3 regions of the Frigoribacterium sp. VKM Ac-1396 genome follow, and region 1 is predicted to be linked to each of the others. Evidence: predicted binding sites of a transcription regulator. Region 1 holds the regulator's gene; each other region holds the start of a gene.
What was found. Region 1 encodes HrcA, which represses chaperone genes, less so after heat shock. Its sites were predicted from a motif close to TTNGCACTCGNNNNNNNCGAGTGCNAA; they were not measured.
Positions count from the first base shown of each region.

Region 2: the regulator HrcA is predicted to act here: its motif matches at 2,306-2,332, upstream of groES (co-chaperone GroES).
Region 3: the regulator HrcA is predicted to act here: its motif matches at 2,271-2,297, upstream of groL (chaperonin GroEL).

Region 1 is NZ_JADKSD010000001.1:584,586-588,517, forward strand. It holds gene ITJ55_RS02765 (16S rRNA (uracil(1498)-N(3))-methyltransferase) at 1-717, opposite strand, end outside; gene dnaJ (molecular chaperone DnaJ) at 720-1,832, opposite strand; gene hrcA (heat-inducible transcriptional repressor HrcA) at 1,939-2,961, opposite strand; gene ITJ55_RS02780 (DUF4870 domain-containing protein) at 3,144-3,614, shown strand; gene hemW (radical SAM family heme chaperone HemW) at 3,759-3,932, opposite strand, start outside.
Region 2 is NZ_JADKSD010000002.1:298,797-302,728, forward strand. It holds gene ITJ55_RS08515 (DUF4190 domain-containing protein) at 1-932, shown strand, start outside; gene ITJ55_RS08520 (class I SAM-dependent methyltransferase) at 1,080-2,273, opposite strand; gene groES (co-chaperone GroES) at 2,418-2,714, shown strand; gene rarD (EamA family transporter RarD) at 2,910-3,890, shown strand.
Region 3 is NZ_JADKSD010000002.1:495,848-499,779, reverse strand. It holds gene ITJ55_RS09410 (cell wall metabolism sensor histidine kinase WalK) at 1-67, shown strand, start outside; gene groL (chaperonin GroEL) at 610-2,229, opposite strand; gene ITJ55_RS09400 (cold-shock protein) at 2,429-2,632, opposite strand; gene ITJ55_RS09395 (LytR C-terminal domain-containing protein) at 2,939-3,523, opposite strand; gene ITJ55_RS09390 (DUF3263 domain-containing protein) at 3,542-3,829, opposite strand.

The DNA of each region.
Region 1 (3,932 bases):
CACCGACAGGGCGGCCGGGCCGGCCGTGGAGGTGCGCAGCACGGCGTCCCCGAGACGCACGGCGCGAGCGCCCGCCTCGGCGAGCAGCAGCAGTTCGGCCGGCGACACGCCGCCCTCGGGGCCGACGACCACGACGACGCGGTCGGGCACCGCGCCTCCTGCGGTCAGGTCGACGGCCGTCAGCGCCACCTCGGCCGAGGGCTCGAGCACGAGCACGAGATCGCGGGAGGCGCGCGCGGCCAGGGTCTTCGTCGTCGCGAGCCCGGTCACCTCGGGGGCCCACGGGCGGATGGACTGCTTCGTCGCCTCGCGGACGATCGACGACCACCGGGTGAGCCCCTTGGCGACCTTCGGCCCCTCCCACCGGGAGACGCTGCGCGCGGCCGCCCACGGGACGATCTCGTCCACGCCGAGCTCGGTGGCCGCCTGCACGGCGAGCTCGTCGCGGTCGCCCTTGGCCAGGGCCTGGGCGAGGACGAGCCGGGTCGACGGGCGCTCGTGCCGGAGCACGCGCGTGGCGAGCAGCACGAGTCGGTCGGGGGCCGCCTCGGTCACCTCGCCGTGCACCACCAGCCCCCGGGCGTTGCCGAGCGTGAGTGTCTCACCGACCCGGACGCGGCTGACCGTGACCGCGTGCCGTGCCTCGGAACCGGTCACCTCGACGGTGGACCCCGCCTCGGCGTCTGTCAGCTCGTCGACCAGGTAGAAGTGCGCCACGGTCAGAAGTTCAGGAATCGATCGCGCAGCTTGCCGAACAGCCCCTGCTGGAAGTGCGAGAGCTCGGGTGCCGGCGAGCGTCGGCCCGAGGCGAACTTCTCGATCAGCTCGCGCTCTTTGTGGCTGAGCTTCGTCGGGGTGACGACCTGCACGCCGATCTTGAGGTCGCCGCGCCCGGTGCCGCGCAGCCGCGTGATGCCCCGATCTTTCACGGTGATGACGTCGGCGCTCTGCGTGCCGGGCTTGATCTCGACCTCGATCTCGCCGTCCAGCCCGGTGAGCGTGGTCGACGTGCCGAGGATGGCGTCGGCCATCTGCACCTCGAGCGTCGCCAGCAGGTCGTCGCCGTTGCGGCTGTAGGTGTCGTGGTGGCGCACCTTGACCTCGAGGTACAGGTCGCCGTTCGGGCCGCCGGCCTGACCGACCTCGCCCTGACCGGGCAGTTGCAGCCGCAGGCCGGTGTCGACGCCCGCGGGGATGTCGATGGGGATGGACCGACGGGCGCGGACGCGACCCTGGCCCTGGCAGGTCGGGCACGGGTTCGGGATGACCGTGCCGTAGCCGCGGCAGGTGCCGCAGGGGCTCGAGGTCATGACGTTGCCGAGCAGCGATCGCACGGTGCGCTGGATCTGGCCCGATCCGCCGCAGATGTCGCAGGTCTGGGGCGACGTTCCCGGCGCGCAGCACGAGCCGCTGCAGGTGTCGCAGAGGACGGCCGTGTCGACCTCGATGTCGCGCTGCGTGCCGAAGACGATGTCGTCGAGGTCGACCTCGAGTCGCAGCAGGGCGTCCTGACCTCGTTCGCGGCGCGACCGGGGCCCCTGGCGCTGCCCCTGGCCACCGCCGCCGAAGAACGCGTCGAAGATGTCGCCGAAGCCTGCCGCGCCTCCGCCGCCGCCCCCGAAGCCGGGCTGGGGGCCGAGGTCGTACCGCTCACGCTGCTGGGGGTCGCTGAGGACGTCGTAGGCGTGCGTGACGTCCTTGAACCGCTCGGACGCCTCGGGGCTCGGGTTGACGTCGGGGTGCAGCTCGCGGGCGAGCTTGCGGTAAGCCTTCTTGATCTCTTCCGGGGTCGCCTGACGGTCGACTCCGAGGACGTCGTAATGATCTGCCACTGGTTCTCGTCTGCCTCTGGTGTGGTGTGGTGGTGTCCCGGCGGGGCCGGGCCCGGCGGACCGGGACGGGGTGGGGTCGTGGAGCGGCCGGGGCCGCCATCGTGGTCTACCGCTCGGCGAGCAGCGACGACAGGTAGCGGGCGACGGCCCGGACGGCCGCCATGTTGGTCGAGTAGTCCATGCGCATGGGGCCGAGGACGCCGAGCCTGGCGACCTCGCTGCCCTGCGTCGAGTAGCCGCTGGCCAGCACGGAGGCCTGCGACAGCCCGAACGAGGCGTTCTCGCGGCCGATGCTCGCCGCCACGTCGACCGCGTCGAGCTGCATCTCGCCGAAGAGCCGCAGCAGCGCCACCTGCTCTTCGATCGCCTCGAGCACCGGGTAGAGGTCACCGCTGAAGTCGTCGCCCGTGCGCACGAGGTTCGCGGCGCCGGCCATGACGAGACGGTCCTGGCGCCCGGCGGCGATCTGTTCGGTCAGGCTGGCGACCACCACGCCGACGATCGCGGCGAGGTCCGGCCGGAACCGGGCGGGCAGGTCGACCAGGGCCGCGGACGCCTCGCCGAGGGGACGACCGCCGATCGCGGCGTTGATCGCCGCCCGCAGCTCGGACAGGAACGACTCGTCGACGGTGGAGCGGATGTCGACCACCCGCTGCTCGACCTGACCGCTGTCGGTGATCAGCACGGTCATGACGCGGCCGTCACCGAGGCTGACCAGCTCGACGTGGCGCACGCGGGCGCGGGAGAAGGTGGGGTACTGCACGAGCGCCACCTGGTTGGTCAGCTGTGACAGCAGCCGGACCGTCCGACCGAGCACCTCGTCGAGGTCGGTCGAGTCGCCGAGGAAGGTCTCGATGGCCTGACGTTGGGCCGAGCTCAGCGGCCGCAGGTCGGCGAGCTGGTTGACGAAGAGTCGGTAGCCCTTGTCGGTCGGCACGCGCCCCGACGAGGTGTGCGGTGCCGCGATGAGCTCTTCTTCTTCGAGCAGCGCCATGTCGTTGCGGATGGTCGCGGCCGAGACGCCGAACTGGTGACGCTCGACGATCGACTTCGACCCCACCGGCTCACGAGAGGCGACGTAGTCGTGCACGATGACGCGCAGCACTTCGAGACCACGTTCGGAGACCATGCCGCACCTCTCTTCGCTCGACGCCCCCCCTGGTCGTCCGCCTCCGGGCGACCGGGCCTGGCACTCGTCGTGCCGGACTGCCAATCGTACGACACCTCCGTCGCCCGGCCTACTCGCGTCCCACGCCGCTGCCCTAGGGTGGCGGGGACGATCCGCACGACACTCACGGAACAGGTGCAGCCATGACCGACACCCCTCCCGCCCAGCCGAACGGCCCGCAGCCCGGTCAGGGCTACGGCCGACAGGGCGGCTACGGCCAGCAGGGCGGCTACGGCCAGCAGGGCGGCCAGCAGCCGGGCCACGGCCAGCAGCCGCAGCCCGTCCAGCCGATGCGCCCTGAGGACGAGAAGCTCTGGGCGACCCTCATCCACCTCGGCGGCATCCTCTTCGTCTTCGTCCCGGCGCTCGTCGGCTACCTCGTCCTGAAGGACCGCGGACCCTTCATCCGTGAGCACACCAGGACGGCGCTGAACTTCCAGATCACGATGGCGATCGGCTACGTCGTGTCGGCGATCCTGACCGTGATCGTCATCGGGGGCTTGCTCGGCGCGATCATCTACGTCCTGATCATCGTCTTCTCGATCATCGCGGCCGTCGCCGCGAACAAGGGCCAGTGGTACAAGTACCCGCTGACCATCGAGTTCGTCAAGTAGCCGGTCGATCGGCCCGGACGGGCACGACGCGAGGCGCGACTCCCCCGGGAGCCGCGCCTCCTGCGTCCTGGGCCCGCGCCTCCTGGGCTCGCGACTCCCCCTGCGTGCGCCTCGGGGCAGGCGGCGTCCCGACGCGGCGTGCCGTCAGTCGGGCAGCAACCGCCGCACGACGGCGTCGGCCATGAGACGACCCTCGCGGGTCAGCACCACGCGACCCTGCAGGGCCGGCCGGCCCTCGACCCAGCCGTCGGCGATGAGACCCGCGACGGCCCGACGACCCTCGTCGTCGAGCTCGGCGGTCGGCAGCCCCTCGCGGAT
Region 2 (3,932 bases), on a different contig from region 1:
CCCTGCCGCCCACCGCCTTCCCGGGGGCGGCGTCGCAGCCTCCCGCGTCGTCGCCGTACGCCGGGGCCGGTGCGCCGCCGACGGGCTCGGCTCCGTACGGGGCCCCCCAGGGGGCGTCCGCTCCCCACTCGCGCCCCGAGCGATCCCTCCCGGGGCAGGTCCCGCCCGGTGCTCCTCAGCCTCCCCGGCCGCCGTACGGGCAACCCGGCACGCAGCCGCCGGCCGCGTACGGGCAGCCGGTCGGGTACGGCCAGCAGCAGGGCTACGGCCAGCCGCAGGGTCAGGGCCAGAACCCGGGCTACGGCCAGCAGCAGGGCTACGGCCAGCAGCAGGGCTACGGCCAGCAGCAGGGCTACGGCCAACAGGCGGGCTACGGCCAGCAGTCAGGTCACGGCCAACAGTCGGGTCACGCCGGTCAGGCGCCCGGTCAGGCGCCCTACGGTCAGCAGCACTTCGGGCAACAGGGCCAGGGCCAGTCGGCGTACGGCCAGCAGCCTCAGGGTCAGCAGGCGTACGCCCAGCAGCCTCAGGCCCAGCAGCCCTCCGGCCAGCAGGCCTACGCCCAGCGGCCGTACGGCCAGCAGCCCTACGGCAGCGCCCCGTACGGTCAGCAGCCCTACGGCTCGCCCTACCCGCCGTACGCCTCGGCCGGTGCGGCCCAGCCCCCGCGGCTGCTGAGCCTGCTGTCGATGATCGGCTCGATCGCCGGCCTCGTACTTGCCCCGTTCACGTTCGGGCTCTCGATCGTCGCCTCGATCGCCGGCGTCGTGCTGGGTCACCTCGGCATGTCCCGCGAGCGTCACGCTCGCGGGTTCTGGTTGACCGGCCTCATCGTCGGCTACGCCGGCGTGGTCCTGATCGTCCTGGGCTGGGTCCTCTTCGGCCTCTGGGTGGCCGGGTTCTCGTCGGGCTCCGACTACTACGGCTACTGACACCCCGCCTCTCCGGTGAGGCACGGAACGGGCCGGAGCCGCCGTCGACCAGACGGCGGCACCGGCCCGTTTCCGACGTCGGACGGGGTGCGACCGTGGGTGGGCCGACCGACGTGGCGCGGCGCGGCCGGCCCGCCGTCCGACGCGTCAGCCCAGGCGTTCGCAGAGCAGCGCCGTGTGACGGCCGGCGACGCGGGTCAGCACGAGCGTGGCCGACCCGGTGCCCTGCAACGACAGGCGCTTGCGGAACGTCGCGGGGTCGACGTCGACCCCGCGCTTCTTGATCTCGAGGCGGCCGATGCCGCGGGCGCGCAGTTCGCGCTTCAGCGTGCGTTCGTCGAGCGGGAAGGTCTCGACGACCCGGAAACCCTGGGCGAAGGGAGTCTCGACCCGCGCCTCCGTCGTCAGCCAGGCGATGTCGCGACTGATCATGCGGGCGCCGATCGACCGGGCCAGGTCGCCGATCAGGCGGGCCCTGATGACGGCGCCGTCGGGCTCGTAGAGGTACTGGCCGAGGTCGCCGGCGTCGACGTCGTCGGAGTCGGCCGCCGCCGTCAGCTCCGAGGCCCCGGAGGCGCCGATCACCAGGGCGGACCGGCCGACTCCCGGCCGCGCCAGTGGCCCGAACCACACCCCCACCTCGACCACGTCGCGGTCGACCGAGATCCACTGGCACTCGGCGTCGGTCGGCAGCAGCTCGCGGTCGACGCCCGGGCCGAGCTTCACGCCGGTCGGCAGGCGGTCGGCGAACCCGAACGCGACGTCGAGGCCGGGCGACCAGTCGGCCGGGTCGGCGAGCCGCTTCGTGGCGCTGTGCCCGGAGGTGCGCCGGGCCGGGTCGAGGAACACGCCCTCGACGCCCCCGAGGTCGGTCGTCTCGACGTCGCCTTGCTCGACCCGCGACGACGACCACGGCGCGAGGTTGTACGAGGCGACAGCGGCGGTCACCTCGTCACGGTCGACCGCGAGCACGTCGAGGTCGAGTGCGGCGAAGGCGAGCGCGTCACCGCCGATGCCGCAGCCGAGGTCGGCCACGCTGCCGAGGCCGGCGGCGGCGTAGCGTCCGGCGTGCCGGGCGGCGACCGGGAGGCGCGTGGCCTGTTCGAGGCCTGCCTCGGTGAACAGCATGCGGCTCGCGAACTCGCCGAACTTGGCGACCGCCCGGCCCCGGAGCCTCGCCTGGGTCAGCACGGCCGAGACGAGGGCGGGGGAGTGCCCCTGCTTGCGCAGCGCGGCCACGGTGCCCACCACGTCGTCGCCGGAGCCGCCACCGGCCGGAAGCGAGTCGAGCAGCCGGAGCCCCTCGGGCGAGAGGACTTCGAGCAGCTCGGAAGAATCCATGTCGTCCAGTGTGACGCACGTGGACCGTCCCGCTGGCACTCGGATTGACCGAGTGCCAGTCTCGTCCTACAGTTGTTCTGGCACTCGCCCCCGGCAAGTGCCAGCCCCCATGTTTTCGTAGCACCGAGAAAGAAGAGGTCACCCGTGTCGGTCAGCATCAAGCCGCTCGAAGATCGCATCGTCATTCGTCAGGTCGAAGCCGAGCAGACCACTGCTTCGGGCCTCGTGATCCCCGACACCGCCAAGGAGAAGCCCCAAGAGGGTGAAGTGGTGGCCGTCGGACCGGGCCGCATCGACGACAACGGCAACCGCGTGCCGCTCGACGTCGCCACCGGCGACAAGGTCATCTACAGCAAGTACGGCGGAACCGAGGTGAAGTACGGCGGAGAAGACCTGCTCGTGCTCTCGGCTCGCGACGTCCTGGCGGTCATCGTCCGCTAGCGCCCGGTGCGGCTCCGGCCGTGCCTCGCGACCCCGGTCGCCATCCCGAAGGCCCCTGCCCAGGCAGGGGCCTTCGTCGTGTCGGCGGGGTCACGCGACCGACGGCTCGTCCCCGGGCATGATCGTCCGCCGATCGATCCACCGTGGCAGGACCTCGCGTTCCGTGCAGGGGGTGCAGCCACCTAGAGTCACCAGGTGACCTCGACCCGCGCCCCCTCGTCCTCCGCCGCCCCGACCCCGGGGCTCGGCGTCGCCGGGGCCGGTGGCGCGGGGCTCGCCTACGCGTTGGGCGCCTACGGGCTCTGGGGCGTGCTGCCCGTCTACTTCTTGTTGCTGGCGCCGGCCGGCCCGTTCGAGATCGTCGCCTGGCGGGTGCTCTTCTCCCTCGTCTTCTGCGGGGTGCTGCTCGTCGCGACCGGCGCCCTGCGCTCGTTCGTCGCGCTGCTGCGCCAGCCCCGCGTGGTGGGCACCATGGGGTTGGCCGGCGCGTTCATCGTCGTCAACTGGACGGTCTTCATCTCGGCGACCCTCAGCGGTCACGTGGTCGAGGCCGCCCTCGGGTACTTCATCAACCCCATCGTGACGGTGCTGCTCGGCGTGGTCGTGCTGCGCGAACGCCTGCGCACGACTCAGTGGGTGGCCGTGGGGCTGAGCGCCGTCGCCGTCCTGGTGATCGCCGTCGGCGCCGGGCGCCCACCGGTCATCTCGCTCGTGCTCGCGTTCTCGTTCGGGCTCTACGGGCTGGTCAAGAAGCAGGTCGGCGGTCGCGTCGACGCGGTCGGCGGGCTCACGCTCGAGACGCTGTGGATCGCACCGTTCGCGGCCGCCACCCTGATCGTCCTGCACGTGACGGGCCTGGGCGGTGGCGTCGTCCTCGGCACCGTCGGCGTCGGGCACACGCTCGCCACGATCGGCACCGGCGTCATCACCGCGGTGCCCCTGCTGCTGTTCGCCTCGGCGACCCGCCGGCTGCCCCTGACCACCGTGGGCCTGACCCAGTACGTCGCACCCGTGCTGCAGTTCGTCGTGGGCGTCGTCGTGCTCGGCGAGCACATGTCCCTCACGCGCTGGGTCGGCTTCGCCATCGTCTGGGTCGCGTCGATCGTGCTGACGGTCGACATGGTGCGCACGGGGCGGCGATCACGGCGTCCGCTCGCCGTCGCGCCCACGGTGTAGAAGCGACCTTCCCTCGCAAAGTCACGAATGGCTAACGAAACG
Region 3 (3,932 bases), on a different contig from region 1:
CCTGCCCCTCATGCCCGCCGACGTCGCCACGCCCGCCGAGCCGGTCGCCGCCGGCACCACCGCCTGACCGCGAGCCGGCTCGCCACACGGCGGCCGTGGCTCGCCGCACGGCGGCCGTGGCTCGCCGCACGGCGGCCGTGGCTCGCTGCACGGCACCTCGCGGCTCGGCCGGCCCCGCCCCATCGCCCCACCCCCTCGAGCGGCGCACAACCTCTGCCTAGGCAAATCGCTCACCGCCGAACGCGAGGGTGCACCGGGCGGACAGAGCGCCACACCCGAGCCACCCCCTCCAGCGGCGCACAACCCCTGCCTAGGCAAATCGCCCACCGCCGAACGCGAGGGTGGCCCGAGCGGACAGAGCGCCACACCCGAGCCACCCCCTCAAGCGGCGCACAACCCCTGCCTAGGCAAATCGCCCACCGCCGAACGCGAGGGTGCACCGGGCGGACAGAGCGCCACACCCGAGCCACCCCGCGACACCGCACACCCGGGCCACCCCGCGCACCCGGGCCACCCCGCGACACCGCGCACCGGGAACGCCGAAGGGCGGCTCCCCCCGAGGGGGAACCGCCCTTGTGCGTGTGCCCGGCGCCAGCCGGACGGTGCGGACTAGAAGTCCATGCCACCCGAGGGGTCGCCGGCCGGGGCCGGGTTGCGCTCGGGCTTGTCGGCGACGACGGCCTCGGTCGTGAGGAACAGACCGGCGATCGACGCGGCGTTCTGCAGAGCCGAACGCGTGACCTTGGCGGGGTCGATGATGCCGGCGGCCAGCATGTCGACGTACTCGCCGGTCGCGGCGTTGAGGCCCCAACCGATGTCGAGCCCGCGGACCTTGTCGGCCACGACGCCGGGCTCCATGCCCGCGTTGAAGGCGATCTGCTTCAGCGGAGCGTCGATCGCGACGCGGACGATGTTCGCGCCCGTCGCCTCGTCGCCCTCGAGCTGCAGGTTCGCCAGGGCGGTCTTGCCGGCCTGGATGAGGGCGACGCCACCACCGGCGACGATGCCCTCTTCGACGGCAGCCTTCGCGTTGCGGACGGCGTCCTCGATGCGGTGCTTGCGCTCTTTCAGCTCGACCTCGGTCGCGGCACCCGCCTTGATGACGGCGACGCCACCGGCGAGCTTCGCGAGGCGCTCCTGGAGCTTCTCGCGGTCGTAGTCGCTGTCGGTCGCCTCGATCTCGCTGCGGATCTGACGGACGCGTCCGGCGATCTGCTCGTCGTCGCCGGCACCCTCGACGATGGTCGTCTCGTCCTTGGTGATGATGACCTTGCGGGCACGGCCGAGCAGGTCGAGCGTGGCGTTCTCGAGCTTGAGACCGACCTCTTCGGCGATGACCTGACCACCGGTGAGGATCGCGATGTCTTGCAGCTGCGCCTTGCGACGGTCGCCGAAGCCGGGGGCCTTGACGGCGACCGACTTGAAGATGCCGCGGATCTTGTTGACGACCAGCGTGGCCAGGGCCTCGCCGTCGACGTCTTCGGCGATGATCAGCAGCTGCTTGCCCGACTGGATGACCTTGTCGACGATCGGCAGCAGGTCTTTGATGTTCGAGATCTTCGAGTTGACGATGAGCACGTAGGCGTCTTCGAAGACGGCCTCCTGGCGCTCGGGGTCGGTGACGAAGTACTGCGACAGGTAGCCCTTGTCGAAGCGCATGCCCTCGGTGAGCTCGAGCTCGGTGCCGAAGGTGTTGCTCTCTTCGACGGTGACGACGCCCTCTTTGCCGACCTTGTCGATGGCCTCGGCGATGAGCGCGCCGATGGTGGGGTCGGCGGCCGAGATCGACGCCGTGGCGGCGATCTGCTCTTTGGTCTCGATGTCTTTCGCGTCGGCGAGCAGCTGGTCGGAGACGGCCTGGGCGGCCTTCTCGATGCCGCGCTTCAGCGAGATGGGGTCGGCGCCGGCCGCGACGTTGCGCAGGCCTTCGCGGACGAGGGCCTGGGCCAGCACCGTTGCGGTGGTCGTGCCGTCACCGGCGACGTCGTCGGTCTTCTTCGCGACCTCTTTGACGAGCTCGGCACCGATCTTCTCGAACGGGTCGTCGAGCTCGATCTCTTTGGCGATGGAGACGCCGTCGTTCGTGATGGTGGGAGCGCCCCACTTCTTCTCGAGCACGACGTTGCGACCACGCGGGCCGAGCGTGACCTTCACCGCGTCGGCCAGGATGTTCAGGCCACGCTCGAGGCCACGACGGGCCTCTTCGTCAAAAGCAATGATCTTAGCCATGTGTGTTTTTCGTCCCTCCCGGACGTCATGAAGCAGAAGCATTGGCACTCACGTGTCGCGAGTGCCAGCAACGATTCTGGCACTCGCCCGATGAGAGTGCAAGTGACGTCCCCGCGCCCGTGGACGCGAGCACGCCGCCACGGCGGACCGTGACGGCGTGCTCGGCGGGCGTCGACGCGTCGGGGCGCGTCGACCGGGTTCAGGCGAGTCGGACGGACTCCGCCTGAGGCCCCTTGTCGCCCGTGCCGACCTCGAAGACGACGGCCTGGCCCTCTTCGAGGACCTTGTACCCGCTCATGTCGATGGCCGAGTAGTGCACGAAGACGTCCTGGCCGCCCTCCTCGACGGTGATGAAGCCGTAGCCCTTCTCCGCGTTGAACCACTTGACGGTCCCGTGTGCCATGGTGTCGCTCCCCTTGCTGTGTACGTACGGCGCGTGCGGTGCCGCCGAGCCGGGTCGTCGACGCAGTGACCTGCGCACCCGGACGGGGCAGCGTCACTCGTGCAGAACACCAGGTCGGCGAGCCGTGAGGGTCGACCAGTTCCCGATGCTAGCGGCGAGAAAAGCCTGAGAACACGGGTGATCCGAGAAACACCCGCCGAAAGCGAGGATTTAACCGGTGATTAAACACGGGCGTAACACGGGAGGCGCGGTGAGGGCCCGACGGGACCCGCGCCTCCTCGGTGGGGACGCCTCGGCGGCCCCTCGTCAGGCGCTGTAGTCGGCGCCGAGGACGATAGTGACCGAGGCCCCGGGGAAGGCGTCGGTCAGCTCGACGTCCGAGATGCCGAGCTGCTGGGCGAGCCCGAGCGCCACGGCCTCGTCGGCGGCCGACGAGTAGTAGACGGTCGAGGTCGAGACGCGCTCGCTGGCGTTGCCCTGCGTGCCGACGACCCAGCCCTCGGTCTCGAGGCGGTCCGACGCGGCACCGGCGAGGCCCGCCGTGGCCGTGCCGTTCAGCACCGTGACGGTGGTGACCTCGGGGTCGACCTGCGACGGGTCGGTGAGCGGGGCGACCGACTCGCTGGCCGACGGCGTGGGCGTCGACGTGGCCGTGTCGGTCTCGGCGGCCCCGGCCTCGGCCGTACTCGACGACGACGGGTTGACGAACTGGAAGCTGTCGTTCGCGACGCCGAGGTAGATGACGCCGGCCCCCACCAGCACGCCGGTCGCCAGGGCGGCCCAGGCGAAGGCGACCCAGCCGCTGCCCGGGCGCTTCTCGGCACGGTGCGCGCCGACGCGATCGAGGTCGGCGGGGACGTCGTCGAACCGGTCTCGGTCGAAAGCAGGCATGCGTGGTTCTCTCGTGGATCAGTGGGTCGGACCGAACGAACGGGTCGCTCGGGCGTCGTGGCGGGCGGCTCGCAGTCGCTGCAGGCGGCCGACGAGCATGGGTGCGTAGGCCAGTGCATCTGGTCGGTCTATGAGCGAGTTGAGCAACTGCTGGTAGCGGATGACCCCGAGGCCGAGGTCGCGACGGATCGCGGCCTCTCGCGCACCGGGTGCCGCCGGGGCACGCTGCTCGAAGTCGAGCACGGCGCGGTCGCGCTCGGACAGCGCACTCGCGCGCACGTCGTCACCCGTCGCGTTCTCGTCCATCGGCACGGCCCTCCCCTCGGTTCCGGGTCATCCTACGGGCGGGCCCGCGGCCGATCGCGGAGGCCGGGCGCGTGGTCCGGCATCCGGTGGCACGCCCCGGCGG